Linked DNA regions of Paracoccus pantotrophus. The protein of the gene in region 1 interacts with the protein of each later gene in a pairwise test. Links are inferred from orthologs where the notes say so. Each region holds a gene or a part of one and is shown on either strand. Other genes may lie near its edges. The genes, in order: def and ESD82_RS21610.

Region 1 (14,873 bases):
AACTCCAGCTGCTGGCGCTCGCCGCCCTGGAAGCGCTTGCGGCCGGTGATCCAGGCGTCGAACCTGGACAGCTCGCGCTCCAGCGGCACGGTCTTGCGGAAATCGCAGCAGGCATCGGTGTTGAACCGGTGCAGCGTGCCGTCCGGGTCGTTCAGCGCCACCTCGCGCTCGGTGGCGCGGATCACCCGCACATCGGTCAGCTTCAGCCGTTCCGTCACTTCCAGCTGATAGTCCAGCGTCTCCTGGAACAGCATCATCGTGTCGATGAACAACACCGGCGTCCCCGGCGCCACCACCGAGACCATGTGCAGAAGCACCACCGATTCCGCCCCGAAACTGGAAACCAGCGTGGTCGAGCCCAGGTCGGGGTCGCGCAGGGCGCGCCGCAGCACCTCGGTCGCCGCGTGGTGGCGATAGCGGTCGTTCAGCCGCGCCGCGCGGGCATCCAGCGCCTGATCAAGCATCGGCCGGATACAGCGCCGCCTTGAACGGAGCCACCCCCAGGCGACGATAGGCGTCGATGAAACGCTCCTCGGGCGATTCGCGCAGTTCCAGGTAGGCGTCGATCAGCCGGTCGATGGCCGGCACCACCTCGTCCGCCGGGAAGCCGGCGCCGGCGCGCTGGCCCAGGGTCGGGGTCTCGTAGCCGTCGCCACCCAGCGTGATCTGGTAGTTCTCGACCCCGGCCCGGTCCAGGCCCAGGATGCCGATATGGCCCAGGTGGTGATGGCCGCAGGCGTTGATGCAGCCCGAGATGCGGATCTTCATCTCGCCGATCTCGTCCTCCAGGCCGCGGGCGCGGAAATGCGCGGCGATGTCCTGCGCGATCGGGATCGAGCGCGCGGTGGCCAGGGTGCAGTAATCCATGCCGGGGCAGGAGATGATATCGGTGATCTTGCCGAAATTCGCCGTGGCCAGCCCCGCCTGGCGCAACGCGGCGTAAAGCTCGGGCAGGTCGGCCTTGCGCACATGCGGCAGCACCAGGTTCTGGTCGTGGTTCACCCGGATGTCGCCATGGGCCAGCCGCTCGGCCAGGTCGGCGACCAGCCGCATCTGCTCGGCGCTCATGTCGCCCGGCGTGGCGCCCGGCGCCTTCAGCGTGACGATGACGCTGGCATAGCCCGGAACGCGGTGCGGATGCAGGTTGCTGTCGGTCCAGGCCCGGAAGGCGCCGTTCGCGGCACGCGCCGCCTCATAGCCCTCGACCGGGGCATCGCGGAATTCCGGCGGCGCGAACCGGGCGCGCAACTCGCGCAGGATCTCCTGGTCCAGGCCCGAGAACTGCCGGCGGCGGTGTTTGAACTCTTCCTCGACATCGGCCCGGAACACGTCGAGGCCGCGCTCGTTCACGGTGATCTTGATCCGCGCCTTCCACTTGTTGTCGCGCCGGCCGGTCAGGTTGTAGACCGACAGGATCGCCTCCAGGTAAGGCAGCAGGTCGGCCTGCGGCAGGAAATCGCGGATCACCTGGCCCAGATAGGGCGTGCGGCCCAGCCCGCCGCCGACCCAGACCTGGAAGCCGCGCGCGCCGTCCTGTTCGACGATGCGCAGCCCGATGTCATAGGCCGAGACCGCCGAGCGGTCCTGCTTGCCGGCCGAGACCGAGATCTTGAACTTGCGCGGCAGGAACTGGAACTCGGCATGGTCGGTGGACCAGATGCGGATCAGCTCGGCCCAGGGGCGCGGATCCTCCAGCTCGTCGTCGGCAGCGCCGGCGAAAGCGTCGGCATTGACGTTGCGGATGGTGTTGCCCGAGGTCTGGATGCTGTGGATGCCGACCGAGTTCAGCGCCTCCATGGAATCGGGGATGTCGACCAGCTTGTGCCAGTGGAACTGGATATTGGTGCGGGTGGTGAAATGGCCATAGCCGCGGTCCCAGCGTTCGGCCACATGGCCCAGCATGCGCAGCTGGTCCGGGGTCAGCGCGCCATAGGGGATCGCCACCCGGTACATGTAGGAATGCAGCTGCAGGTAGACGCCGTTCTTCAGCCGCAGCGGCCGGAATTCCTCTTCGGTCAGGCTGCCGTCCAGGCGGCGCTGGACCTGCTGGCGAAACTGCTGCGTGCGGTGGCGCAGGTATTCGCGATGCTGGTCGTTGTGCTGGGGACGCGCGTCAAACATTGCTGGCCTCGAACTCGGCTTGCTGGAAATGCTTGTGGGTCGGGCCGCTGCGGCGGAACGCCTCGCGGAAATGGGCCGGCTCGGGGCGGCCGTCGGCGCCGCGCTTCGCCTCGACCAGGTAGGGGCCGACGACGAGATGGGCCTGAGAGGTTGCGTCGAGCAGCGCCAGTTCGGCGATGGCCTCGTCCTCGAACAGCTCGGCCTCGCGGGGGTCCGCGGTCCACTTGCCATCGCGCATCCACACGCAATGGCCCATGCGCAGGTCATTCGCGGTGATGACGCCGGGGGTCGCGGGGGATGGGGTGAAGCCTTTGGACATGGCCTTTGCCTTTCGTTTCCTCTGGCATCTATATAGAAAAAAATCCCCCATATTGACGAGTGGGGCAGAAAAATAAGAAACATCTCCGCATGTCAGCCGCGCAGCAAGGACGAGGTTTCACAATGAGCGACAACAGGCAAACTCCCATCCGGCTGGACGACACCGACCGCAAAATCCTGTCCCTGCTGCAAGAGGACGCCACGCTGTCGCTCGACGACATCGCGGCACGGGTGGGGGCCTCGAAGACCCCGGTCTGGAACCGGATTCGCAAGCTGCGCGAGGCCGGGGTGATCCGGTCCCAGGTGGCGCTGCTCGACCCCGATGCGCTGGGGCTCGACGCCTGCTTCTTCGTGCTGATCCGCACCAGCGAGCACGACCCGGACTGGGCGCGCCGCTTCCTGGCCGCGGTGCGCGCCCGTCCCGAGGTGATCGAGGCGCACCGGCTGGCCGGCGACATCGACTATATCCTGAAGGTGCGGGTGCGCAATGCGCGGGCCTATGACCGCTTCTACCAGGCGCTGATTTCCGAGGTGAGGATCCATAACGTCACGGCGCTTCTCTCGATGGAAGAGCTTAAGGCGACCACGGCGCTTCCCCTGGACTGACCGCCGCCGGCGGCGCGGCCGCAGGGGTATTTGTGAAACGGTGAAACGGTCAGGCCAGCGCCCTGAGCGCTCTGGGCAGCGCCTCGGCGAAGGCGGCCATCTCGGGTTCGGGGCCGCAGGAGACGCGGATGCAGCGATCCATCGGCGCAACGCCGGGCATGCGCACGAAGATGCCCTCCTGCGCCAGCGCATCCAGCAGGGCGCGGGCAAAGGCGCCGTCGCGGCCGCAGTCGACGGCGACGAAATTCGTGGCCGAGGGCAGCGCCTCCAGCCGGTTCTCGCGCGCGATCGCGGCGATGCGCGCGCGGGCGGCGGCGGTTTCGGCCAGGACATGGGCCAGCCAGTCGCGATCCTCCAGCGCGGCCAGCGCGCCGGCCTGGGCGATGCGGCCGATGCCGAAATGGTTGCGGATGCGGTCGAAGCCGGCGATCAGTTCCGCCGGGCCGATGGCATAGCCGATCCGCGCCCCTGCCATGGCATGGGCCTTGGAGAAAGTGCGGAAACGGATCGCCCGCGCGTCCTCGGGCTCGATGCGGGGGATGGCATCGGCGGGAGCGAATTCGGCATAGGCCTCGTCCAGAACCAGCAGGCTCGTCTCGGGCAGGGCGCCCAGCATGGCCTCGATGCGCCGGCCGGGATGCCAGCTGCCCATCGGGTTGTCGGGGTTCGCCAGATAGACCAGGCGCGCGCCATGGCGATGCGCGGCGGCGGCCAGCGCCTCGGGATCCTCGGCATCGTCGCGATAGGGCATCTTGACCAGCCGGCCGCCGAAACCCGCCACGTGATAGTTGAAGGTCGGATAGGCCCCGTCCGAACTGACCACCACCTCGCCCGGCGCCACCATCAGCCGCACGAGCAGGCCCAAGAGCCCGTCGATCCCCTCGCCGACCATGATGTTCTCGGGCGCGACGCCGTGATGCGCGGCCAGCGCATGGCGCAGGTCGTGGGTGTCGGGATCGCCGTATTTCCAGACCTCCGCCGCCGCCCGCGCCATGGCCGCGACCGCCCTGGGCGAGGGGCCGAAGCCGTTCTCGTTGGCGCCCAGCCGGGCGCGGAACGGCGCGCCACGGCGGCGCTCCAGCGTCTCGGGGCCGGTGAAGGGAACGGTCGCGGGCAGCGCGGCGGGAATGGGGGCAAAGCGAAAGCGCATCATGGCGCCACAGAAACCCCAAACTCCGCCCCTGCGCAAGGGCCGCGCCGGCCTGCCGGCTTCTTCCTTGGACAAATATCCTGGGGGGTGAGGAGCGCCCGGAAAAAGGTCCGCCGGACCTTTTTCAGCGACGAACGGGGCGAAGCCCCAGGGCGCAGCAGGCGCGGCGGGGACACCCCCTGGAAAGCCTTGCCCCTAGAACGCCTTGAAGGTGATCGTCGTCAGCGTGCGCACGATATGCGGGATGTCGAACAGCTTTTCGGAGAGATAATGCCCGACATCCTGGTTCTCGGGCACGTAGATCTTGGCCAAGAGGTCGTAATCGCCCGAGGTCGAGTAAAGCTCGCTGACGATCTCGCGGTCATAGATCGCATCGGCGACCTCGTAGGTCTTGCCGGGCGAGCAGCGGAACTGGACGAAAACCGGGCGCATGGCGAACCTCTCGATCTCTTGCCGCGTCAGACTAGACCACGCGCGCCTCGCAGGTCCAGTCCCCGCGCGCGAAGCCGCGCCAGAAGCGGCGCATCAGCAGCACCGCGGCCAGGCTCAGCCCCGCGACCAGCCCCAGCCACAGGCCGGCCGGGCCCATCCCGGCGACGAAGGCCAGCCCGTAGGCCACCGGGATGCCTACCAGCCAATAGCTGATGGCCGCGATCACCATGGGCACGCGCGTGTCCTGCACCCCGCGCAACAGCCCCAGCCCAATCACCTGCATCGCATCCGTCAGCTGAAACAGCCCGGCATAGAACAGCAGTCCGGCCGCGATCCCGACGATGGCCGGGGTCTCGGGATCCGAGGCATCCAGGTAGAGCCCGACCAGCTGGCGCGGGAACAGCTCGAAAGCCGCCATGGCCAGCGCGGCGATCACCACCGAAACCGCGGTCACTGTCACGCCGGCGTCGCGCATCCAGCGGCCGTCGCCCCGGCCCTTGGCCTGGCCGATGCGCACGGTGGCGGCATTCGACATGCCCAGATGCAGCATGAAGGTCAGCGAGGCGAGCTGCAGCGCGATTCCGTGCGCGGCCAGCTCGCGCGTGCCGATCCAGCCCATCATCACGTTCGAGCCGACGAAAAGCCCGCCCTCGGCCACCATGGTCAGCCCGATGGGCAGGCCCAGCACGAAGACCGCCCGCATCCCCGCCCAGTCGGGGCGCCAGAAGCGCCGGAACAGCTGGTATTTGCGCGCCGCCGGCAGCCAGGCCGCATAGGCGGCGATCGCCAGAAGCTGCGAAAACTGCACGGCGATGGCGGCGATGGCGGCGCCCCGCACCCCCAGTTCCGGCGCGCCCAGATTGCCGAAGATCAGCAGCCAGTTCAGCACGATCACCAGCGGCAGACCCGCCAGCGTGATCCACAGCACCACCTGCGGCCGCTCCATCGCCGCCAGGTAGCTGTTGAGCGTCAACTGGCACAGCATCGCGATCAGGCCGAAGCCGGCGATGCGCAGGTAGTCCTGCGCCAGCCGCGCCACCACCGGCTCCTGGCCGATGGCCAGCAGGATCGGCTCGGAATGCCACATGGCCGGGATCACCGCCACGGCGAAACCCAGCGACAGCCACAGCGCCATCCGGGCCGAGCGGCGCACCTCGACCTCGTCGCCCCGCGCGATGGCGGTGGCGATCAGCCCCATGACGCCGATACCGAAGCCCATGCCCAGGAAGAACAGGATGTTGAAGAAGGACACGGCGATAACCAGCGCCGCCAGCTCCTCGACCCCGTACCAGCCGACCATGACGGTATCGGCGACATGGATGGCCATGCGCGCCAGGTGGCTGCCGACCAGCGGCAGCCCGAGCGCGAGCGTCGCGCGCAGATGCGGGGCGTAGCGGTGAAACGTCATGCCCCTGCCTTATCCTTGGGCAAGGGCTGCGGCAAGGCGTCGCGCCGCGTCACGGCTCAGGGCCGGATCTCGACCTCGGTGCCGATGCGGGCATGGGCGAAGATCTCCTCGATCTCGGCATTGTCGACGGCGATGCAGCCGGCGGTCCAGTCGCCCTTGACGCGAAAGCCGTCGGGCAGCTGGTTCGGCTGACCGTGGATCATGATGTCGCCGCCGGGGCTGACGCCTAGCCGGCGCGCCGCCTCGCGGTGGCGGGGCTGCGGATAGTCGATGCCCAGCGACAGGTGATAGGCGCTTTGCCGGTTCAGCCGGTCGATGCGGAAAATGCCCTCGGGCGTGCGGCCATCGCCCTCGCGGCTCTTGTCGCCCTCGGGCGCGAAGCCCAGGGCGATGCGGAAGGTCCGGGGCGGGCCGCTTTCCTGATACACCGTCATGCGGCGGGCGGATTTCTCGACCAGGATGCGCTGGACCGGCGAGGCGATGGGCGCCTCCGGCCTTGCCGGCGGGCGCTGGAAGACCGGCGGCAGGGTGATGCGCGGCAGCCGGAACTCGGGCAGGCGCAGATCGGGCAGGCGCGGCCAGTGCCAGCCGGCCGCCGGCGGCTGCGGCACCGGGACGGGCGCGGGCTGCGGCGCCCAGATCAGCCACAGCCCCCAGAGCACCGCCGCCAGGCACAGCACCGAGAAGAGCCCGCCCAGCCGTCTCATTGCAGGTCGCGGAACGCCTCTTGCAGCCGCGCCACGGCCTCGGCCACCCGGGCGCGGGGCGTGGCGATGTTGAAGCGCAGGAAGTCCTCGCCGCCGGTGCCGAAACTGCCGCCGTGGTTGACGGCGATGCGGGCGCCATGCTCGACCCGGCGGGTGAACTCGGCGCGCTCCATGCCGGTGCCCGAGAAGTCGAGCCAGGCGAGGTAGGTCGCCTGCAAGGGCATCGAGCGCAGGCCGGGAATGATGTTCACGCCCTCGTCGAACAACCGCCGGTTGCCGTCCAGATAGGCCACCAGCGCATCGACCCAGGCCGCGCCCTCGGGCGAATAGGCAGCGGCGACCATGCCCGGCCCGAACAGGCCGGGCGAGATGCCCAGGGCCATCAACCGGGTTTGCAGGCGCTTGCGCAGCCCCTCGTCGGCCACGATCAGGTTGCCGATATGGGCGCCGGCGATGTTGAAGGTCTTGGTGGCGGCGGTCAGCGTCACCAGCCGCGGCGCGGCCTCGGGCGCGACGGTCGCCAGCACCGAATGGCGCGGGCTGCCGGGCAGGACCAGGTCGTGGTGGATCTCGTCCGAGACCAGGATCAGGTCATGGGCGGCGCAGAAATCGGCGACCTCGCGCAGTTCCTCGGCGCTCCAGACCCTGCCGCCGGGATTGTGGGGCGAGCACAGGATCAGCATCCGCTCGCGCCCGGTCAGCAGCTTCCGCCAGCCCTCCCAGTCCATGCGATACTGCCCATCCCGGATGGCCAGCGGGAACTCGGCCACCTCGCGGCCTGACGCGCGGATGACGCGGGCGAAGGCGTGATAGACCGGGGTCATGACGATCACCCGGTCGCCCGGCCGGGTGAAGGCATCGACGCAGACCGCCGTGCCGTTGACCAGCCCATGCGCCGAGAGGATCCAGTCCGGCTCGATCTGCCAGCCGTGGCGTGTCTCCATCCACCAGCGGATCGCCTCGAGATAGGCCGGGTTGGCGCCGGGATAGCCATAGACGCCATGCGCCGCCATCGCCTCGACCGCGCGCTGCACCGAGGCCGGCGGGCGGAAATCCATGTCCGCGACCCACATCGCGATCCCGTCCTGGGGCGAAACGCCGTAGATCGCCTGCATGTCGTCCCATTTCGAGCAATGGGTGCCGGTGCGGTCGATGATCTCGTCGAAATCGGGCTGGACCATGGTTTCCCCTCGTTTTCCGTTCGGGCGCTTTCTGTTCGGGGGCAGCATAGCGGCTTGTTGCGCAAGGCCAAGGCTTGCCCTAGATCACGGTCATGACATTGCGCAGCATCATCCTCCACCCCGATCCGCGGCTGAAGAAGCCCTGCGAGCCCGTGGCCCGCATCACCCCCGAGATCGAGACCCTGGCCGCCGACATGCTGGCCACCATGTATGACGCGCCGGGCGTGGGTCTGGCCGCGCCGCAAGTGGGCGTGCTGTCGCGGCTTTACGTCATGGATTGCGAAAAGGATCCCGAGGCGCCGCGCAACCCCATCGTCATGGTCAACCCCGAGATCACCTGGCGCTCGGAGGCGCTGAACACCTACGAGGAAGGCTGCCTGTCGATCCCCGAGCAATATGCCGACGTGACGCGGCCGGCCGAGGTCAAGGTGCGCTGGCTCGGCCTGGACGGCAAGACGCATGAGCGGGATTTCGAGGGGCTCTGGGCCACCTGCGCCCAGCACGAGATCGACCATCTCGACGGCAAGCTGTTCATCGACTACCTTAGTCCGATCAAGCGCCAGATGATCACCCGCAAGATGGTCAAGCTTAAGCGCGAGCGCGGCCGTGCCTGAGCCCCTGTCGGGCCAGGATGCCGCGCAGGCGTCCAGGGGGCCCGACCCCGCCGCGCTGGCCGCCCGCGGGCGCATCCGCCCGATACTGGTCCATCCCCACCCGGCGCTGCGCCAGGTCTGCGCGCCGGTGGGGCGGCTGGGCTGGGACGCGCTTTCGCAGCTTGCGGCCGACCTGCTGGCGACCATGTATGACGCCGGCGGCCGCGGCCTGGCCGCGCCGCAGATCGGCGAGTGCTGGCGCATCTTCGTCATGGATCACGGCTGGAAGGCCGGCGCGCCCCTGCCCCGCGTGGTTCTCGACCCCGAAATCCTGCCCCTGGGCGGCATGGTCGAGACCCTGGAGGAAGCCTGCCTCTCGATCCCCGGCCGGCCGGCTGCGGTAAGCCGGCCGGTGACGGTCTCGATGCGCTGCTTCGACCTGATGGGGACGCTGCAATTGCTGACCCTGGCCGGCATCGAGGCCCGCATCGCCCAGCACGAGGCCGACCATCTGGACGGCCGGCTGATCCTCGATGCGCTGGACGGCCGGGATTCCACCGTGCGTTAAGCCGGCCTTAACCGTTTCGCGATAGACCGGGGGAGCAGATGCCGCCGCCGGAGTCGCCGCTTGTTCCCGCTGTCCCAGATTCTCTGCTTTCTCGCCGGCCTCTGGCTCGGCCGGCGGCTGGCCCGCCGCCGCGAAGGATGCCAGCCGTCCCACGACGAATGGCGTGCCTATGGGCAGGGCGCCTTCCATGTCCGGCGCGATTCGCGGCGGGTGGACAGTCCGGGCCGGATTTACCTTCATTCCCCGCCGTGGTAGCCGGGCGGCCATCCCTGACAAGGCCGCCCCGATGACCGTCCGCCCCTTCCTGCCCTATGCCGACCGCCGCCTGCACATGCCGGCCGAGCCGGTTCCCGCGATCACCGAGACCGTGCGGATGATCTGGGACGACATGATCGACACGATGGAGGCGATGCCCGGCGTCGGCCTTGCCGCGCCGCAGATCGGCATCATGCAGCGCCTGGCGGTGGTGGACGCATCCGACAAGCGCGGCCAGGCCCTGCGCATGGCCAATCCCGAGATCCTGCACGCCAGCGTGCAGCTGCGCGCCCATGAGGAGGCCAGTCCGAACCTGCCCGGCGTCTCGGCCCGGATCGAGCGGCCGCGCGCCGTCACCGTGCGTTTCCTCAATGCCGATGGCGAGATCGAGGAGCGGGATTTCGTCGGCCTCTGGGCGACCTCGGTGCAGCACCAGATCGACCACCTGGACGGCCGGCTTTATGTCGATCACCTTTCGCCCCTGCGCCGCAAGATGCTGGTGGCGAAATCGGCCAAGCTGGCCCGCCGCTGACCGGATCGCGCGCCACGCACAGCGCGGGTCTAGCTGGAACCGCTGTCGCCCCATTTGGGCGCGCTGGGGAGAGTGCAAGGCCGCAGGGGTATTTGGAAAACGGTGAAAGGGCTTTCTGCGCAAGCGGCCGGGGCAGTTGCCCACCGGCGCGGCGCTGGAGGACGAGGGTTTTCTGCGCGCGGTGAGCGGGGGTGGGAACCTGTCACGATCTGCCTGGCGCAGCAGGACCGCATGGGCATCCCCGACGCCAATGGTATCCAGGCGCGGCGGGAAATCGCGCTGGAAACGAAAATGACGGCCGGGGTGATCCGACCGTCGCGCGGAGGGCTATCTGGACACATCACCTGTCTGGCTCGCCCACGCCACGAATATCGCGCTGAAACGGGGGATTTTCAATGACGGGCATCAGCGTCAGGACCGAGCGCGACACGACCGAAGCCCAGACCCGCCTTCACCAGCGGGTGAAGCTCGGGCTTTCTGCACGCAAGGAGCCGGGTGTGGGGCGGGGGCGCGGGAAGGGGACCGCGACGGCAAGCGCTTTTCTTTGCCGCCCCGCCCCCTTAACCTCGGGGGCGAACGGGCGGAGGGAACGCGCCCTCCGACACGCCCCGCCCCCTGTGCATCCTGGGGCCGGAGCCCTTTCCCGCTGCCACCTGCCCGCCGCCCGTGCGGGCATAGCCCGAGGGACGCCAGGCCAGAGATGTTTTCCGTGCTGCCCCTTCTTGCCGGTCTGCTGTTCTTCGCCGCCTCGCTCACGCCTTCGCTGATCCCGAGGGACTGGCTGATGCAGGGCGTGCTGGCCGGTGTCTCGATGGCGGCGGGCTATGTGATGACCCAGTTCCTGCTGGCGCTGTGGCGGGCGCTGGAACTGCCGGTGTTGCGGGGCCGGCCGGCGCGCATCGCCCATGCGGTCCTGGCGGTGCCGGTGCTGGTCCTGCTGGGCCGCGGGGTGATCCTGTCGGGCGAATGGCAGAACAGCATCCGCGCCCGCATGGGCATGCCGGACCTGGAGGTGAACAATACCGCCAAGATGCTGGCCCTGGCGCTGGCGGTGTTCCTGGCGCTGTTCGTGATCGGCAAGGCGATCCAGGCGCTGTTCGACCTGCTGCGGCTGCGGCTGGCGCGCTATATCCCGGTGCGCAGCGCCAATGTGCTGGGCCTGCTGCTGGCGGCGCTGATCGTGGTGACGCTGACCCGCGACGGGGTGGTGAACGGGGCGATGCGCATCGCCGACAGTTCCTATGCCGCGGCCCAGCACCTGACCGATCCCAGCGTGCCAGCACCCGCCGAATCCTGGCAGCCCGGCTCGGCCGCGTCCGGCATCGACTGGGAGCTGATGGGCAAGCCGGGGCGCGACTTCGTGCTGGGCGGGCCGCGCGCCCGCGCCATCTCGGGCTTCACCGGCCACCCGGCCAAGGAGCCGCTGCGCATCTATGTCGGCCTGGCCCAGGACAAGAGCCCCGAGGCCCGCGCCCGGCTGGCGCTGGACGAGATGCTGCGGGTGGGCGCCTTCGAGCGCAAGGTGCTGGTGCTGGCCAGCCCCACCGGCACCGGCTGGATGGACCCGGCCAGCTATGACGCGCTGGAATACATGCATGGCGGCGACGTGGCGACGGTAGCGGTGCAATATTCCTATCTGCAAAGCCCGCTGGCGCTGATCTTCGAGACCGAATCCGGCCTCGAGCAGACCACGGCGCTGATGCGCGCGGTCTACGAGCATTGGCGCCACCAGCCCCCGGACCGGCGGCCGCGCCTGTATCTGCACGGCATCTCGCTGGGCGCCTGGTCGTCCATGTATGCCTTCAACCCGTTCCAGATGATGAACGAGCCGGTCGCCGGCGCCTTCTGGGTAGGCCCGCCCTTTACCTCGACCCTGTGGCGGCAGGCCAACGGCGCGCGCCAGCCCGGCAGCCGCTTCGTCCTGCCCGAGCTGGATGAGGGCGAGGTGATCCGCTATGCCAGCCAATACGCGCCGCCCGACCGCATCGGCCGGCCCTGGGGGCGGCTGCGCATCCTGTTCCTGCAATATGCCAGCGATCCGATCGTGTTCTACGATCCGGCCTCGCTGTGGCGGGCGCCGGAATGGATGCGCGAGGCGCCGGCGCCCGATGTCTCGCCCCGGCTGCGCTTTACCCCGGTGGTGACGCAGCTGCAGCTGGCGGTGGACATGCTGGTCTCGACCTCGGCGCCGCCGGGCTTCGGCCATAGCTATCACGCCCGCGACTATATCGACGGCTGGGTGGCGGTCACCGCGCCCGCGGGCTGGACGGCGGCCGATACCGAACGGCTCAAGGCGATCTGCGGCCAGGAAGGGCGACTCGGATGCGCAAACGGCTGATCCTTGCGGCGGCGCTGCTGGGGCTGGTGGCCCTGGCGCTGGCGCTGAACACGGCGCGCAACTATGCCGGCTGGCAGCCCGCGACCGAGACCCCGGCCGAGCGGCTGGCCCGGCTGGAACCGCATTGGCGCATCCTGCGGCCGGACAGTCCCGGCCCGCATCCCGCCGCAGTGCTGCTGTCGGGCTGCGACGGCGTGCATGACAACATGGACTATTGGGCGCAGCAATTCGTGGCCATGGGCCGGGCGGCGCTGATCCTGGACAGCCATGCGCCGCGGCTGCTGGACAAGGCGCAGGCCTGGCGGGCGCTCTGCGCCGGGCAGGTGCTGCCGGGGGCCGAGCGCGCCGGAGACCTGGCCGTGGCGCTGGCGGCGCTGCGCGAGATGCCGGGCATCGACGCCTCGGACGTGGCGCTGCTCGGCGCCTCGCATGGCGGCTGGACGGTGATGGAACTGCTGCGCGCTCTCGGCGAGGACGAGCCGCCGCCCGGCCTGACCGCCTGGCCCGCGCCGCGCGGCAGCCTGGCCGCGCCGCTTGGCCCGGTGGTGCTGCTTTATCCCTATTGCGGCCTCTTGAACGGCGCGGCCAAGGGACCGTGGCCCGGCCATGTGCAGGGGCTGATGCTGCTGGCCGAGCTGGATTCGATCACCGATTCCGCCGATTGCCAGAGGATGGGCGAGGATCTGGTCGCGCAGGGCGCGCATCTGGCCGTCATCACCTATCCCGGCATCAATCACGGCTTCGACCAGCGCGAACGCTCGTCGCTCTCGCCGCTGGAGTTCGACCCGGCAGCACGGGCGCAGGCCACCCGCGACATCCGCGCCTTCATGCAGGGTTTTGCCGCGCCCGCGACCGGGATATGAGGCGGCAAGGACAACGGAGGGCAGCGATGCGCGTCATCTTCATGGGCACACCCGATTTCTCGGTCCCGGCGCTGCGGGCCATCGCCGCGCGGCACCAGGTCGTCGCGGTCTATTCGCAGCCGCCGCGCGCGGCCGGGCGCGGACAGAAGCCCCGCCCCTCGCCCGTGCATCGCGCCGCCGAGGAACTGGGCCTGCCGGTCCGCACGCCCGAGCGGCTGAAAGCGCCGCAGGACCAGGCGGATTTCGCCGCGCTCGCCGCCGATGTGGCGGTGGTGGTGGCCTACGGGCTGATCCTGCCGCCGGCGGTGCTGGAGGCGCCGCGGCTGGGCTGCCTGAACATCCACGCCTCGCTTCTGCCGCGCTGGCGGGGGGCGGCGCCGATCCATCGGGCGATCATGGCCGGCGATGCCGAGACCGGCGTCGCCATCATGCAGATGGAGGCGGGGCTGGATACCGGCCCGGTGCTGGCCGAGGCGCGCACCGCCATCGGCCCCGAGGACACCACCGCCGACCTGCACGACCGGCTGGCCGAGATGGGTGCGGCGCTGATCGTCGAGACCCTGCACCGCCTGCCCCTGCCCGCCCGGCCGCAGCCGGCCGAGGGCGTGACCTATGCGCAAAAGATCGACAAGGCCGAGGCGCGGATCGACTGGACGCGGCCGGCCGCGCAGGTCGACCGGCAGATCCGCGGCCTCTCGCCCTTTCCCGGCGCCTGGTGCCTGATCGGGGGCGAGCGGGTGAAGCTCTTGCGTTCGCGCCTCGCCGCCGGTCCGGGCGCGCCGGGCCGGGTGCTGTCGGGCTTCACCATCGCCTGCGGCGAAGGCGCCATCGAGGTGCTGGAGGCGCAGCGCGAAGGGAAGCGCCCGATGCCCGCGGCCGAGATCCTGCGCGGCATGACCCTGCCCGACCGGCTGGGCTAGCCCTGCCGGGCAACCTTGCGGGCAGCCCGTTCGGCGACCTTTTCCGCCGCCTTGCAGCCCTGGCGGATGCCCAGGCCCAGTCCGATGCGGGCGACCGGCACCAAGAACAGCGCCGCCCCCGCCAGCACGACCCAAAGCATCTCGCGCCCGGATTGCGATAGCCGGCCAAAGGCCGGAAATTGCGGGATACGGGCCAGGATCGCCACGATCACCGCGGCGTGAAAGATCGCCAAGAACAGCATGCAGAGCAGCGCGGCCCGCAACATCCGCCCCGGCGCGGGAACGGCGTTTTCGCGGCGATACCAGAGATGACCCGAGGTCAGGCTCGCGATGAAGACCAGGATCAGGCCCGCCGCGTCGTTCCGCAACTCGATGCCATGACCCGCCGCCATGAAGGCCAGCAGCCCGAACAGGACCATCCCCCCAAACCAGACCCCCGAAGAAATGGATCACCAGCCGCATCGCGGAAACCGGCCTCGCGGTATTGCCTGCGCCCATTGCTACCCTCTTTCCCCGAACCATGGCTCCCGGTGCGGGAACAGGGCAAGGACAAAACGGACAAATTTGCGCCGCATGCCCCCGCCTCGCCAGGCATTTGCACCCTGCACGGGTATGCGGTCTAATCGCGCGCATGGTATGATCCAAGAGGTGCGGCGATGGAAAACCTGATCCGGGTGATGGCCGATCACTGGTGGATGCCGCTCTTGCGCGGCATCGCGGCGATCCTGTTCGGCCTGATGGCGCTGATCTGGCCGGGGCTGACCGTCTATGCCCTGCTGCTGGTCTTTGGCGCCTATGCGATCTTCGACGGGGTGATGGCGATCGTCACGGCCTTCCGGCGCAAGGCGGAGGACGACCGCTGGTGGGCCTGGGGGCTGGAC
Region 2 (14,865 bases), 1.8 Mb from region 1 along the record:
GCGCTGGCTGCGCTCGAATTCCCAGCGCAGCGTGTTCTTGATCGCCGCCAGCCGCATCTCCTCGGGCAGCACGAAGCTGTGGCGTGCCGCCAGCCACAGCGCCGCGTCGAATTCGTCCAGCACGAATTGGGTCAGGCTGTCCTGGCGCGCCCGGTCCAGCGTGCCGGCCGGATGGGTCAGCGCGCCGTGCTTGTCGGCCAGATAGGTCAGGATGGCGGTGGAATCGGTGATGGGCACGCCGTCCACCACCAGGACCGGCACCTTGCCCGCGGGGTTGAAGGGCCGGACGCCCTCGCTATGCGGGTTGACGGCGACATGTTCATAGGGCTGGCCGAGTTCCTCGAGCATCCAGAGCACGCGCAGGGCGCGGCTCTTGCCGGTTCCGATCACCTGATACATCCAGTTCCCCGCATGGCGTTGAAACCCAAGGCTAGCGCCGCCGCCCGATTCAGGCAATCGACGCCATTGACGCCGCCGCCGGCCGGGCGCAGGAATTGCGGGCCGCGAGAGGGAGGGCAACATGACCAAGGCAATGCGCGCGCCGCTGTTCACGCCGGTGCTGATCGGCGGCTCGATCATCCTGCTGATCAACTTTGCCCTGCGGGCCAGCTTCGGCGTCTTCCAGATCCCGATCGCGCAGGAATTCGACTGGCCGCGGGCCGAGTTCAGCATGGCCATCGCCATCCAGAACCTGGCCTGGGGCATCGGCCAGCCGATCTTCGGCGCCCTGGCCGAACGCTGGGGCGACCGCTGGTCGGTCATCATCGGCGCCTTGCTCTATTCCGCCGGGCTGATCCTGACGGCCTATGCCACCGACCCGCTGGCCATGCAGCTTCTGGAGGTCATGGTCGGCTTCGGCATCGCCGGCACCGGCTTCGGCGTCATCCTGGCGGTGATCGGCCGCGCCGCCAGCGACGAGAACCGCAGCCTGGCGCTGGGGATCGGCACCGCCGCCGGCTCGGCCGGGCAGGTCTTCGGCGCGCCCCTGGCCGAGGTGCTGCTGATGCATTACCCGTGGCAGAGCGTGTTCGTCATCTTCGGCGTGATCGTGCTGGCCTGCCTGTTCTTCCTGCCCATGCTGGGCGGCGGCAAGCCCGCCAGCCGCAGCGAGCTGGAGGAGAGCATGGGCTCGGTGCTCAAGCGCGCTTTCACCGACCCGTCCTATCTGATGATCTTTGCCGGCTTCTTTTCCTGCGGCTACCAACTGGCCTTCATCACCGCGCATTTCCCCGCCATGGTGACCGAGATGTGCGGGCCGATCAGCCCGATGGGCACGCTGGCCAGCATCGGCATCACCACCACCTCGACGCTGGGCGCGGCCGCCATCTCGCTGATCGGGCTGGCCAATATCGCCGGCTCGATCTTTGCCGGCTGGCTGGGCAAGCGCTATACCAAGAAATACCTGCTGGCCGGGATCTATACGCTGCGCACCATCGCCGCCGCCGCCTTCATCCTGCTGCCGATCACGCCGGCCAGCGTCATCATCTTCTCGCTGGTGATGGGCGGGCTGTGGCTGGCCACGGTGCCGCTGACCTCCGGCCTCGTCGCCTATATCTACGGGCTGCGCTACATGGGCACGCTTTACGGCTTCGTGTTCCTGAGCCACCAGATCGGCTCGTTCCTGGGCGTGTGGCTGGGCGGCAAGCTCTATGACATCTATGGCGACTACACGATGGTGTGGTGGGTCGGCGTCGGCGTCGGCGCCTTCAGTGCGCTGATCCACCTGCCGGTGCGCGAGGCGCCGGCCCGGTTGGAAAGCGCCGCGAAAACCGCCTGATCCGGCCCGCGGGGGCCATTGCCTCCGGCCGGGCAATCGACAAATCTCGGCCCGGTGCAGCGGAGGGGGACGGTTCATGCGCGCATTGCTGTCGGCGGGGATCATCAGCCTGATCCTGGCCTATACGCTCAGCCAGTTCTATCGCGCCTTCCTGGCGGTGCTGTCACCGGTGCTGCAAGCCGAGCTGGGGGCGGGGCCCGAGGATCTGGCGATCTCCTCGGGGATGTGGTTCCTGACCTTCGCGCTGATGCAGATCCCCATCGGGGGGGCGCTGGACCGTGCCGGGCCGCGCCGCACGGTGGCCGTGCTGCTGGCGCTGGGAGGCGCGGGCGGGGCGGCGGTCTTTGCCCTGGCGCAGGCGCCCTGGCATCTGCATGTCGCGCTGGCGCTGATGGGGGTCGGCTGCGCGCCGGCGCTGATGGGCAGCTATTACATCTTTGCCCGCAACTATCCCGCGGCGCTGTTCGGCACCCTGGCGGGCGCGGTGGTCGGTTTCGGCTCGATGGGCAACATCCTGGGCGCCGCGCCGCTGGTCTGGGCGACCGAGGCCTTCGGCTGGCGCGAGACGCTCTGGGCGCTGGCCGGGGTCACGCTGGCGGTGGCGCTGGCGATCCTGGCCTTTACCCGCGACCCCGAGCGGCTGGCCGCCACGGCGCCGCGCGGATCGCTGGCCGAGATCCTGCGGCTGCGGCCGCTGTGGTTCATCCTGCCGCTGTTTTCCGTGAACTATGCCGCCTCGGCCGCGATCCGCGGGCTGTGGGCCGGGCCCTACATGGCCGAGGTGCATGGCGCCTCGGACCAGCTGATCGGCTGGGCGACGCTGGCCATGGGGGTGGCCATGGTGGTGGGCAGCTTCCTGGTCGGGCCGGCGACGCGGCTGGCCGGCTCGATCCGGCGGCTGGCGCTGATCGCCAATGGCGCGGGCGTCGCGGTGATGACCGGGCTGTGGCTGTTTCCCGCCGAGGGTATCGGGCTGTCGGTGGCGCTGCTGGCGCTGGTCGGGCTCTCGGGCGCGACCTATACCGTGCTGATGGCGCATGGCCGGGCCTTCCTGCCGCCGCATCTGGTGGGGCGGGGCGTCACCTTCCTCAACCTGTTCTCGATCGGCGGGGCAGGGGTGCTGCAATTCGCCTCGCGCCCGGTCTATCGTTGGGCCAGTGCCCATGGCAGCCCGGCCGAGGCCTATTCGACCCTGTTCCTGTTCTTCCTGATTCCGCTTACGGTGGGGTTCCTTTTGTATTTCCTGACACCCGAGACGCCCGATGCCTGAGATACCCCCGACCGGATCGACGTGGTCGCCCCGAACCTGAAACGCCGCCTGTCGGGCGTGACGGCGACCGTGGTGCGGCTGATCCCGGTGCAGGCCAGGATGATCGGCATCGTCGCCACCGGCCCCGGCCTGCCGCCCGGCCTGCCGCATATTTCGCTGGCCCGCGCCGCCAGCCTGCCGCGCGACCGCTGGCGGGTCTGGCACGCCCGGCGCAATACCGAGATGGCGCTGGGGCTGATCCTGCGGCATGTGCTGCAGCGGCGCTATCGGCTGCTCTTCACCTCGGCCGCGCAGCGGCGGCATACCGGCTTTACCCGCTGGCTGATCCGTCGCCAGGACGCGCTGATCGCGACCTCGCCCCAGGCCGCCAGCTATCTGGAACGTCCCGCTACCGTGATCCTGCATGGCGTGGACCTGTCGGTCTTTCACCCCGCATCCGACCGCGCGGCGCTGCGGGCAGAACTGGGCTTTGCCCCGGACGACATCGTCATCGGCTGCTTCGGCCGCATCCGGGCGCAAAAAGGCATCGACCTGCTGGTCGAGGCGGCGCTGCGGCTGTTTCCCTCGCGCCCGCGGGCCCGGCTGATCCTGTCGGGCCGCATCACCGCCGACAACCAGGCATTCGCCGACGCCCTGAAGGCCCGGATCGAGGCCGCCGGCCTGTCCGACCGCATCCGCTTCCTTGGCGAAGTGCCCTGGGAGCAGGTGGTGCGCAACTATCAGGCCATCGACCTTTTCGCGGCCCCGGCCCGCTGGGAAGGGTTCGGCCTGACCCCGCTGGAGGCCGCGGCCTGCGGCGTGCCGACCGTCGCCGCCCGTGTCGGCGCCTACGAGACGCTGATCCGCGACGGCGAGACCGGCAGCCTGGTCCCGCGCGAGGATGCCGAGGCACTGGCCGCGGCGCTGGCGCGCTGGCTGGACGACGATGCCGCGCGGCAGGCGGCGGGGCAGGCGGCCCGCGCCCATGTCGAGGCCAACCACGCCATCGAGACCGAGGCCCGCGCCATCACCGAGGTCTATCGCAGGCTGCTTTCGTGAATCGGCTGGGCTTCCTGGTCGCCCGCACCCTGCGGGACGAATCCGCGCTGCAACGCCTCTCGGCGCCGCAATCCGCGGTTCTGGACGATCTGGCCGGCATGCGCGTCGCGCTGGTCGGCAATGCCCGCGCGCTGGCCGAGACCGATCACGGCGCGCGGATCGACGCGGCCGACCTGGTGATCCGCATCAACCGCGCGCCGATGCCCTCGGCCGAAAGCCACGGCAGCCGCACCGACTGGCTGGCGCTGGCCGTGCGGCTTTCGGATGCCGACCGTGCCCGCATCGCGCCGGATCGCATCCTGTGGATGTCGCCCAAGCGCAAGCGGCTGGACTGGCGGACCGTGACCAGCCCCGGCTTCTACCTGCACCCGCTGGCGGATTACCGGGCGCTGATGGCCCGGCTGGGCGCCCCGCCCACCACCGGCGCCATGATGATCGACCTGATCGCGCGGTCGAAAATGGCACGGCTCGACCTTTACGGCTTCGATTTCTTCGCCTCGCTCTCGCTTTCCGGCCGGCGGACCGCCGAGCAGGTTCCCCATGATTTCCAAGGGGAATCCGCATGGGTGCGGGAAATCATGCTGGCAGATCGCCGGATATTCCGGCATTAAGCCGAAATTCTGCCAGATCAGCAGGCGTTTTGACGAAATCTCGCTTTCCCTTTTCCGCGATACCCCCTATATCGCGGCGTCCTTTGTTGAAGGAGACCCCAATGGGCTACAAGGTCGTTGTCGCCGGCGCCACGGGGAACGTGGGCCGTGAAATGCTGAACATCCTGGCCGAGCGCCAGTTTCCTGCTGATGAGGTTGTCGCTCTGGCTTCGCGCCGGAGCATTGGCACCGAGGTCAGCTATGGCGACAAGACCCTGAAATGCAAGGACATCGAGGGGTTCGACTTCACCGGCTACGACATCGCGCTGTTTGCCATCGGCTCGGACGCGACCAAGACCTATGCGCCGATCGCCGCCTCGCAGGGCTGCGTGGTGATCGACAACTCGTCGCTTTACCGCTATGACCCCGAGATCCCGCTGGTCGTGCCGGAAGTGAACCCCGACGCGGTCGAGGATTACCGCAACAAGATGATCATCGCCAATCCCAACTGCTCGACCGCGCAGATGGTGGTGGCGCTGAAGCCGCTGCATGACCGGGCGCGGATCAAGCGCGTCGTCGTCTCGACCTACCAGTCGGTCTCGGGCGCCGGCAAAGAGGGCATGGATGAGCTGTGGAATCAGACCAAGGGCGTCTATGTCCCGGGTCAGGAGGTCGAGCCGAAGAAGTTCCAGAAGCAGATCGCCTTCAACGTGATCCCGCAGATCGACGTGTTCATGGACAGTGGCGACACCAAGGAAGAATGGAAGATGGTGGTCGAGACCAAGAAGATCGTTGATCCGGCGATCAAGGTCACGGCGACCTGCGTGCGCGTGCCGGTCTTCGTCGGCCATTCGGAATCGGTGAATATCGAGTTCGAGGATTTCCTGGACGAAGACGAGGCCCGCGACATCCTGCGCGAGGCGCCGGGCGTGCTGGTCATCGACAAGCGCGAGCCGGGCGGCTACTCGACCCCGGTGGAATGCGTGGGCGATTTCGCCACCTTCGTCAGCCGCATCCGCCAGGACGTGACGGTGGAAAACGGCCTGAACATGTGGATCGTCAGCGACAACCTGCGCAAGGGCGCGGCGCTGAACGCGGTGCAAATCGCCGAGCTGCTGGGCAATCGCTGCCTGAAGAAGGGTTGATCCGATAGGGAATATGCAAGGGCGCCCCCGCGGGTTTCGCGGGGGCGCCCTCTTGCATTTCGGCGCCCCCTCGCAGAGCTTGGCCGGGTCATGCCAAGGGGGGTCCGATGCGCCATCTGCTGATTTCCACCGCCATCCTGCTGGCCGGCCCCGCCCTGGCCGACCGGATCGAGACAACGGCCCGCGTCACCGAGGTCACCGTCTATCCCTGGGGCGCCGGCGTCACCCGCGAGGCCGACCTGGACCTGCCCGCCGGCGCGCATGAGCTGGTGATCCCCGGCATGCCCGCGGGTCTCGACCCCGCCAGCCTGCGCATTTCGGCCGAGGGCGCGGTGATCGGCGCAACCGGCTTCCAGCAGGAACGCGCCCTGCCGGAAACCCCGGCGAAATCCCCCGAACTGCGCGCCGCCGAGGACGAGGTCCGCCGCCTGAAGGCCGCGCTGGCCGAACGCGATGCCGGCGTGGCCGAGATCAAGGCACGGGCCGAGGCGGCCGAGGACAGCATCGCGTTCCTGATGAAGCTGGCCGAATCCGACGCCGCCAGCACCACCGACATCGCCGCCCTGACCCGCATGGTGGGCGAGCAGTTGCTGCAAGCGCGCCGGACCGCCATCCGCGCCAGGCTCGAGGCCGAGGCCGCCGATGCGGGACGCGAGGAACTGGCCGAGGACCTGGCCCGCGCCGAGGCCCGGCTCGCGGCGCTGCGCGGCCCGGACGCGGATCGCGGCGCGCTGGTGATCGCCGTGCAGGGGCAGGGCCAGCCGGCCCGCATCCGCATCACCAGCCTGACCGGCGCGGCGAGCTGGAGGCCGGTCTACGACCTCACCCTGCAGCGCAAGGAGGGCAGGCTGCGGCTGGATCGCGGCTTGCTGGTGCGGCAGGATACCGGCGAGGACTGGCGCGGCGTGCATCTGGTCCTGTCCACCGCCCGGCCGATGGACCAGTCGGCGCCCAGCGAGTTGCAGCCGGATTTCCCGCGCATCGGCGACCCCGAGGCCAAGCTTTACAGCCGCTCAGCCGCGCCTATGGCCGAAGCCGCCATGGATTCGATGGAACACGTCGCCGCCGCGCCGGCACCCGTGGCCGGCGCGGCCCTGACCGGCCTGGTGGGCGAAACCGTGGTCTATGACTATCCGACGCCGGTGGATATGCGTACCGGCGCCGATGCGCTGCGCCTGCCGCTGGATCGGCACGAACTGGCGCCCGAGATCGTCGCCGAGGCGGTGCCGCGACGCGACGACACCGCCTATCTGGTGGCGGATACGGTGAACTCCACCGGGGCGGTGATCCTGCCGGGCGACGCGAGCTTCTATGCCGATGGCGCCATGGTCGGGCGCGGCGCGCTGGACCTGACCGCCGCCGGGGACGACATGAAGCTGGGTTTCGGCCCGCTGACCGGCATCCAGCTGGAACGCCGCGTCCCCGACGAGATCGAGGGTAATCGCGGGCTGATCTCGAAATCCTCGGAGCGGCGGGAAACCGCGATCCTGATGGTGCGCAACCTGACGGGCGAAGAATGGCCGCTGCGGGTGATCGACCGCGTGCCGGTCTCGACCCAGGAAAACCTGCGCATCGACTGGTCCGCCGATCCCAACCCCGACGAAACCGACCCGGACGGCAAGCGCGGGCTCCTGGTCTGGAACGGCCGGATCGGCGCGGGGGAGGAGCGCAACATCACCCTGACCACCACGATGCGCTGGCCCGAGGGGCAGGTGCTGATCGGCGGCGACTAGGCGCCTTGCCCGCCGGCAGGGGCAGCGAAGGCTGTTCAGACCCTTCACGCTTTCGGTCGACGGGTCGATGATGCGCAGCCCGGCGGGGATCGGGATCGCCGGCGACGATGCCATAGCCCCTATCGCCGCGCCGGTGCCGGGCGATGGCGACATCCTGCAGGGCGGCGGCCGGCGCATCTTGGCCCAAGCCGGCCTGCCCCGATGACGCCCGCCATGATTGCCCCCGCGACGCGGCGAGGATGTCGGGGGCGCGATGCGACGGCTGCCTGCGCGCCTTACAGCGCCAGTTCGCCCCGCTCCAGCGCCTCGGCCAGCCGGTCCACGGCTTCGGCCAGCCGCTCGTCGACCAGGTGCAGATAGCGTGTCCAGTCCGAGAGCTGCGCCAGTTCCTCGGCCCCGTCCGAAATGCCGCGCAACCCGATCATCGGCAGGCCGTAACGCTGGCAGGCGCGCAGCACCGCAAAGCTTTCCATATCGACCATATCGGCGGCAATGGCGTCATAGGCGGCACCGCTGACGATGCTGGCCCCGGTCGCCAGGCTGGCCGAGGCGAGGCCGGGGATCTGCAAGGGCAAATCCACGCGCACCGGCAGGCCCGAAAGCGGCGTCTCGCCCCTGGCGAAACCCAGGGCCGAGGCATCCATGTCGCGATATTCCAGCGAGGCGACCTGGTAGACGCCCAGCTGCGCAAGCCGGCGCGAACCGGCAGAGCCCAGCGAGACCACCAGATCCGGCAACGCGCCCCGCGCCTCCAGGCCCGAGAGCGCCGCGGTCAGCGCGACCGCCGCCTCGACCGGGCCGACGCCGGTCATCAGCGGCGAGATCCGCGCCCGCAGCTGCGGGCCGTATTCGGCATCCACGGCCATGACGAACAGCACCCGCCGCCCGGCCAGAAGATCGGGCCCCGCAGTCACCGCCGTTCCCCCGCATTCGCCATCCGCCCGCTTGCCGCCATGACCCCTCTCCGACAGGTTTCGGCCAAAAAAGCGCAGCCGCGCCCGCGGGGCAAGACCCGATCAGCCGGTCAGGGCGCGCTGCATCGCCGTATTTCCGGCCGGCTCGGGCTTCTCGGCCGCGCCGGGCAGTTCGCGCCCGACCGGCAGGCTGGGCACCGGGGCGGCAAAGCTGAGCAGCAGGCGGGCGCCGGACAGTCCGCGCAGCCCCCAGGACAACAGCCCGCCCGCCGGCCCGGCCATGGCGCCGCGCAGCGGTTCCTCCGGCAGCGCCGCGTTCAGCGCCTCGCGCAGGGCGACCAGGCCGGGGCTGGCACCGCAGGCCTGGGTCCAGACCTGGACATGGCCCTCCAGCGTGCCGGGGGCGGCGGCGCCCCAAAGCTCGGCATAACGGCGGTTCGAGATCAGCAGCTCGCCATTGGCGGCAAAGACCGCCACCGCATCCTCAAGCGCGTCCAGCACCTCGGCGCCCAGCGACAGGTCGGCACGGAACTTGCGGGTCAGCGAGATTTCCGAGGTGATGTCCTCGAACAGGAAGGCCACCGCGCCGTCGGGATGCGGCCGGCCGGTCACGCGATAGGTCTGCCCGCCGGGCAGCGACCACATCTCGACATGGTGCCCCGAGGAGGCCGCGGCCTCCAGCGTGCTCATCTGGTTGCGCCAGCTGCGATAGTCCTTGGGCTCGGGCACCATCCGCGCCTCGCGCAACCGGTCCAGGAAGGCGTAAAGCGTCGGCCGCGCGGTCAGGAAGCCGGTGGCAAGCCCGGTCAGGTCGATCAGCGCCGGGTTGAACAGCTGCAGGTTGCGCTCGCGGTCAAAGATCGCCAGCCCGATGGGCAGGTCGGCAAAGGTCTTGGTCAGGGTCTGGACGAATTCGCGCAGCGAGCGTTCGGCCCGCACCGCCGCATCGGCGGGCAGGGCGATGGCGACGGTCTGCCCGCCGATCTCGTGCAGGTGGCAATCATACCAGCGGCTCTGCCCGTCATGTTCGATCTGCATCCGCCGCGCCCCGCCGGGAGCGGCAGGCTGGGCCGGCCGGGCCGCGAGGTCGATGATCCGCGGCAGGGGCCAGACCGTCTGTCCCTGGGCCTTGGCCTCGGCCAGGTTCAGATAGGCGGAATTGGCCCAGGTGACCTGGCCCTGCACATCCTGCCGCCAGGCCAGCATCGGCGAATGGTCCATGGCGCTGCGCAGGATTTCCAGCTCCTGCTCCATGGCATGCAGGGACAGCGAATCGACCAGGATGCCGGCATCCTCGGCCGCCGGGTCGGCAAGCGTCAGCCGCAGCAGCCCCTCGCCCAGATCCTCGGCCAGAAGCCGCAGCGGGCTGTGGCCTCCGCGCTCTTGCAATTCGACCCGCGCGGCTCCGCCCAGGTCGGGCAGCAGCGCACCGAACTCCGGCAGGCGCATGCCCAGCCATGCGCTGAGCCGCTGCCATTCGCTGTCGCCCGGCAGGCTGGCCAGCAGGGTGCGCGCCGGCGCGGTCGCATCGACCAGCGTCCCGTTGCGGAACAGGAAGGCGATGGGTTCAAGCGCGCGCTCCAATCCGCGCGCCGCCGGCGCTGCGGCAAGACGCCGGTCCGCCAGGCGCAGCGCCGCCAGCGCCAGCAGGATCGCCAGCCCCGCCGCCGCAAAGGCGATAAGGAATTGCGCAACCATCGAAGCATCCCCGAACGATACAGCCAGATACAACTATAACGGGATGTTTTAAGAAGTGGTTAACGCAACCGGGGATCAGGCCAGAATCTCGGGGTTGGGCCCCAGGGCGGCGCGATTGCCGGTCTCGATCATGTCGCGCGGCCATGTCACCAGGATCTCGGCGCCGCCCTTGGCGCCATTGGCAAAGCGCAGCCGCGCGCCCGAGCGTTCCAACAGCGCCTTGGCGATGAACAGGCCCAGCCCCATGCCTTCGTAGCTGCGGCCATCCTCGGCCCGCGGGCGGGTGGTCAGGAAGGGGCTGCCGATGCGCGGCAGCAGCGCGGGCGGAAAGCCCGGCCCGTCATCGGCGATCCGCACCCACAGGTCGCGGCGGTCCGCGCCGGTTTCGATGGTCACGCGCCGGGCGGCGAAATCGACGGCATTCTGGATCAGGTTGCGCAGCCCGTGGATCACCGCGGCGTCGCGCTGGACGATCAGCGGCTCGGGTGCGGGCTGGACCACGATCTCGGCGCCGCGGCCATGATGCGGGGCGGCGGCCTCGGCCAGCACCTCGGTCAGCGGGGCCGAGCGGATCAGCAGGTCGTCTCGCCCGGCGCTGCCCATGGATTTCAGGATGTCGCGGCAGCGGTCGGCGGATTGGCGCAGCAGGGCGACATCCTCGGCCAGATCCTCGCGTTCGGGCAGGGCCTCGGCCAGCTCGTCGGCCAGCTCGGCGCCGACCAGCTTGATCGTGGCCAGCGGCGTGCCCAGCTCATGCGCGGCGGCGGCGACCACCCCGCCCAGATGTTGCAGCCTCTGTTCGCGCTCAAGCGCAAGGCGGGCGGCGAACAGCGCGTCCGAGGTGGCATTGACCTGGGCCGCCACCAGCCGGGCATAGCCGGCAAAGAACACCGCGCCGATCACGATGGCGAACCAATGCCCGACCAGCAGCGGCTCGCGCAGCGCCACCAGCCCCTCCGGGCCGAAGGTCAGCGGCTGCGCACAGATCGCCGACAGCGTGACCATCAGGAAGGTGGCGGCCCCCAGCGCCAGCAGCTGCCGCGGCGGCAGGGCGGTGGCCGCGACCGTCACCGGCGCCAGCAAAAGCAGCGCGAAGGGATTGGCAAGCCCGCCGGTCAGCGCCAGCAGCGCCGCCACCTGCCCCAGGTCGAAGCCCAGCTGCCAGGCCGCCTCGTGGGCCGAGATGCGCCGGTCCGGCCGCGTCGTCAGCGCCAGGTTCAGCGCCACCGCCAGGCCGATCACCGCCAGCACCGCCGCCAGCGGGAAATCCGCCCCGATCGCCAGCGCCGCGCCCACGGCGGCCAGCTGGCCGGTGATCGCCACCCAGCGCAGCAGGATCAGGGTGCGCAGGCGGATCGGCTCGGGCGCGGGCTGGCCGGGCAGCGGGTGGATGCGGCGGAAAACAAGACCGAAGGGCACGCGGGGGTCTTTCTGATGGGGACGGGCTTTGGCATTGATACCCATGGCCGGATGGGCGATCAATGCGTCCAAGCGGACGGAGACGCGCCTGATGGGCAAAGACGGAACGATCCTGATCCTCGGCAGCCTGGCCGCAGTCCTGATGCTGGTGACGGGCGGACTGTGGCTGTCGCGCGGCGGGGCCGATCCCTTTGCCCCCTGCCGCCAGAGCGGCGTCCAGGGCGGGCTGGACAGCCTGGGCGCGCCTTTCGAGTTGACCGATCAGGACGGGCGGCGGGTCAGCGACCGGCAGGTGCTGGCGCAGCCGGCGCTGGTTTATTTCGGCTATACCTATTGCCCGGATGTCTGCCCCCTGGACAGCGCCCGCAATGCCGAGGCCGTGGCGATGCTGGAGGAACGGGGCATAATGGTCACGCCGGTCTTCATTTCCGTGGATCCCAAACGCGACACCCCCGAGGTTCTGGGCGATTTTGCCGAAACCATGCATGAACGCATGATCGGATTGACCGGAACCCCGGCCGAGATCGATGCGGTCGCGAAAGCCTGGCGCAACTATTACAAGGTGAATGACCAGGAGGATCCGCAGAACTATCTGGTGGATCACATGACCAATACCTATCTTGTGATTCCCGGTATCGGCACTGTCGAACTCTTCGGCCGCGAGCTTTCCGCGCAGAAACTGGCGGAACGCACCGCCTGTTTCATTGACGCAGCGTCAGGCAACGGGGTTTGACCGACTGGACAAAACACTCTAATCAACAGTGAACTTTCAAGGGCAAGTGAATATGGCAGAGGATTACCAAATCGGTCCCGACCCCAGCCTGCTTCTGGTCGACGACGACGAGATCTTTCTGAACCGTTTGGCCCGTGCGATGGAAAAACGCGGTTTCTCGGTCGCCCGCGCCGTCTCGGTCGCCGAGGCGCGGACGGCGGTGGCCGAACACCCGCCGGCCTATGCGGTGGTCGATCTGCGGCTTGAGGATGGCAACGGGCTTGATGTGGTGGATGCCCTGCGCGAGGCGCGCGCGGATGCCCGGATCGTCGTGCTGACCGGCTATGGCGCCATCGCGACGGCGGTGGCTGCGGTCAAGATGGGGGCGACGGATTACCTGTCGAAACCCGCGGATGCCGACGACGTGACCCACGCGCTCCTGGCGCGGGGCGAGACCTTGCCCCCTCCGCCCGAAACGCCGATGTCGGCCGACCGGGTACGCTGGGAACATATCCAGCGCGTCTATGAGCAATGCGACCGCAATGTCAGTGAAACGGCGCGCCGCCTGCATATGCACAGGCGGACTCTCCAGCGGATTTTGGCCAAACGCAGCCCGCGTTAATAATCCGGTTCTCAAAAAAGATTGCAATCCATATTGGAATGCAAATAGTGAGAATACATACTGCCAAAACCAGGGATAACGATATGAGCATTGATCTGGACGCAATGTCCTTGCGGGAACTTCGGGATCTGCGCAACAAGCTCGACCGCGCCATTTCCACCTTCGAGGATCGTCGCAAGCGCGAGGCGCTGGCGGCTGCCGAAAGTGCGGCGCGCGAATATGGCTTCAACCTTGCCGATCTGACCGTCGCCAAGCAGGCGCGCGGCAAGGTGGCGCCGAAATACGCCAATCCTGCCGATCCCTCGCAGACCTGGACCGGCCGCGGCCGCAAGCCGCGCTGGGTGCAAGAGGCACTGGATGCCGGCAAGAAACTGGACGCCATGGAAATCTGAACCCAAAGCCCCGTATCCCGGATGCGGGGCTTTTTCCATCGCGATCACGGCTTGCGGTCGATTTCCGCAATAAGTTCGGAAAAGCGCGATAAAAACGCATTGCGCGTTTCCAGGGGCGGGCGCAGGCGTATTTCCAGCCCCTGCAGCAATTCGGGCCGCGGCGCAGGAAACAGGCGATCCGCCTCGGCCCTGGAAAACCCGGCGATCTGCACGGCCTCCAGCCAGGCCGAGATCCGGTCGGCCCGCTTGATCGCGCGCTTGACCGCCGCCGGCAATTGCGCGGGCAGGCCGAAGCGGCGGTGGATCGCCGCCGCCAGCCGCGCATCCATTTCCCCGTATTCCCGCCCAAGCGCCGCCTTCACCGGCGAGATCATGTCGCCAATGACATATTCCGGCGCGTCGTGCAGCAGCGCCGCCAGCCGCCAGCGCGGCGCGCAATCGGGGTTGCTGCGGGCGTGGATCTCCTCGACCAGCAGTGAATGCTCGGCCACGCTATAGGCCCAGTCGCCGCGGGTCTGGCCGTTCCAGCGCGCGACGAAGGCCAGCCCATGGGCGATGTCGCCGATCTCGACATCCATCGGCGTCGGGTCCAGAAGATCCAGCCTGCGCCCCGACAGCATCCTCTGCCAGGCCCGTTTCGCGCCTTTCGCCATGCCGCTCTCCGTCTTGTGCCGCGCGAAACTAGCGCCATCCCGGCGGCCGCGCCAGCACCGCACGGGCGACAGCGCCGGGCAAGCGAAAGGCCCGCGGCCGGGGGACCGCGGGCCGAAACCGGCCTGCCTCACGCAGAAGTGATCGGCTCAGGACAGCGGCTGGTCGGCCGGCCGCTGGGCCTGCGCCCGGCGCGCGATTTCCTGGCGGTACAGCGCCACGAAATCCACCGGGTCCATGTTGAAGGGCGGAAAGCCGCCGTCGCGGGTCATGTCCGACACGATGCGCCGCACGAAGGGGAACATCATGCGCGGGCATTCGATCATCAGGAAGGGGTGCAGCTGGTCCTCGGGCACGCCCTCGACATGGAAGATGCCGCCGTAATCCAGCTCGCACAGGAACAGGGGGGCCTTGTCGGCGGCGTTCGCGGATTGCACGCGGAACTTGCTGATCACCTCGTATTGGTGCTCGGTCGGGCGCTTGCGGGCATCCAGGCTGACCTGCACGCTGATTTCCGGCTGCACCTCGCCCGAGGGCAGGCCCTTTTGCGCCACCGCGTTCTCAAAGGACAGGTCGCGGATATATTGCGTCAGGATCTGCATCCGCACGGCCGGCTGCGCGGCGTTCTGGGCCTCGGGCGCGGCTGCGTCGCTGTTATTCTCGTCGCTCATGGAAATCTCCTCGGATCTGAGGGGGTTCTAGCACCCCGCCGCCCGGCGCTCAATGCCGGGTCCAGCCGGAATTGCCGCGCCGAGGAGGCGTCGTGTCGCCCTGGTCCGTCAGCCCTTCGCGCACCGGGCCGGGCGGGTCGTCCTGCACCGAATATTCGCCGTCGATCACCCCGTCCTCGCCTTGGCGCCAGCCCGGACCGCGGCGAAAGCCCGCCGGATCGGCGCCGAAATCG

Evidence for each region.
Region 2: the proteins of def (region 1) and ESD82_RS21610 interact in binary tests that used the Escherichia coli proteins (3 or more experiments, as listed by UniProt). The link is inferred for Paracoccus pantotrophus from one-to-one orthologs.

Annotation. Positions count from the first base shown.
Region 1 is NZ_CP044426.1:468,991-483,863, reverse strand. What follows is about bases 6,839-9,776. They hold def (peptide deformylase), read left to right. Parts: upstream 6,839-8,015; coding sequence 8,016-8,537; downstream 8,538-9,776. Other genes in these bases: def (peptide deformylase), read left to right, coding at 9,371-9,776; ESD82_RS12745 (peptide deformylase), read left to right, coding at 8,530-9,084; ESD82_RS12755 (MalY/PatB family protein), read right to left, coding at 6,839-7,923. In the rest of the region: ESD82_RS12795 (phosphoadenylyl-sulfate reductase), read right to left, coding at 1-464; ESD82_RS12790 (nitrite/sulfite reductase), read right to left, coding at 457-2,121; ESD82_RS12785 (DUF2849 domain-containing protein), read right to left, coding at 2,114-2,440; ESD82_RS12780 (Lrp/AsnC family transcriptional regulator), read left to right, coding at 2,563-3,045; ESD82_RS12775 (pyridoxal phosphate-dependent aminotransferase), read right to left, coding at 3,095-4,198; ESD82_RS12770 (Lrp/AsnC ligand binding domain-containing protein), read right to left, coding at 4,391-4,627; ESD82_RS12765 (MATE family efflux transporter), read right to left, coding at 4,659-6,035; ESD82_RS12760 (L,D-transpeptidase family protein), read right to left, coding at 6,092-6,742; more of ESD82_RS12755, read right to left, coding at 6,739-6,838; more of def, read left to right, coding at 9,777-9,871; ESD82_RS21810 (hypothetical protein), read left to right, coding at 10,103-10,270; ESD82_RS12735 (alpha/beta hydrolase), read left to right, coding at 10,572-12,209; ESD82_RS12730 (dienelactone hydrolase family protein), read left to right, coding at 12,194-13,072; fmt (methionyl-tRNA formyltransferase), read left to right, coding at 13,099-13,992; ESD82_RS12720 (ABZJ_00895 family protein), read right to left, coding at 13,989-14,411; ESD82_RS12715 (HdeD family acid-resistance protein), read left to right, coding at 14,649-14,873. UniProt on the Escherichia coli protein: Removes the formyl group from the N-terminal Met of newly synthesized proteins. Requires at least a dipeptide for an efficient rate of reaction. N-terminal L-methionine is a prerequisite for activity but the enzyme has broad specificity at other positions.
Region 2 is NZ_CP044426.1:2,230,269-2,245,133, reverse strand. Bases 3,879-6,808 are described here. They hold ESD82_RS21610 (aspartate-semialdehyde dehydrogenase), read left to right. Parts: upstream 3,879-4,797; coding sequence 4,798-5,820; downstream 5,821-6,808. Other genes in these bases: ESD82_RS21605 (DUF4139 domain-containing protein), read left to right, coding at 5,928-6,808; ESD82_RS21615 (glycosyltransferase family 29 protein), read left to right, coding at 4,082-4,696; ESD82_RS21620 (glycosyltransferase family 4 protein), read left to right, coding at 3,879-4,085. In the rest of the region: ESD82_RS21635 (glutathione S-transferase family protein), read right to left, coding at 1-399; ESD82_RS21630 (MFS transporter), read left to right, coding at 521-1,777; ESD82_RS21625 (MFS transporter), read left to right, coding at 1,854-3,047; more of ESD82_RS21620, read left to right, coding at 3,063-3,878; more of ESD82_RS21605, read left to right, coding at 6,809-7,553; ESD82_RS21600 (5'-methylthioadenosine/S-adenosylhomocysteine nucleosidase), read right to left, coding at 7,829-8,467; ESD82_RS21595 (PAS-domain containing protein), read right to left, coding at 8,570-10,165; ESD82_RS21590 (ActS/PrrB/RegB family redox-sensitive histidine kinase), read right to left, coding at 10,241-11,584; ESD82_RS21585 (SCO family protein), read left to right, coding at 11,676-12,317; ESD82_RS21580 (ActR/PrrA/RegA family redox response regulator transcription factor), read left to right, coding at 12,370-12,918; ESD82_RS21575 (H-NS histone family protein), read left to right, coding at 13,002-13,310; ESD82_RS21570 (HD domain-containing protein), read right to left, coding at 13,355-13,963; protein-export chaperone SecB, read right to left, coding at 14,111-14,632; ESD82_RS21560 (FxsA family protein), read right to left, coding at 14,682-14,865.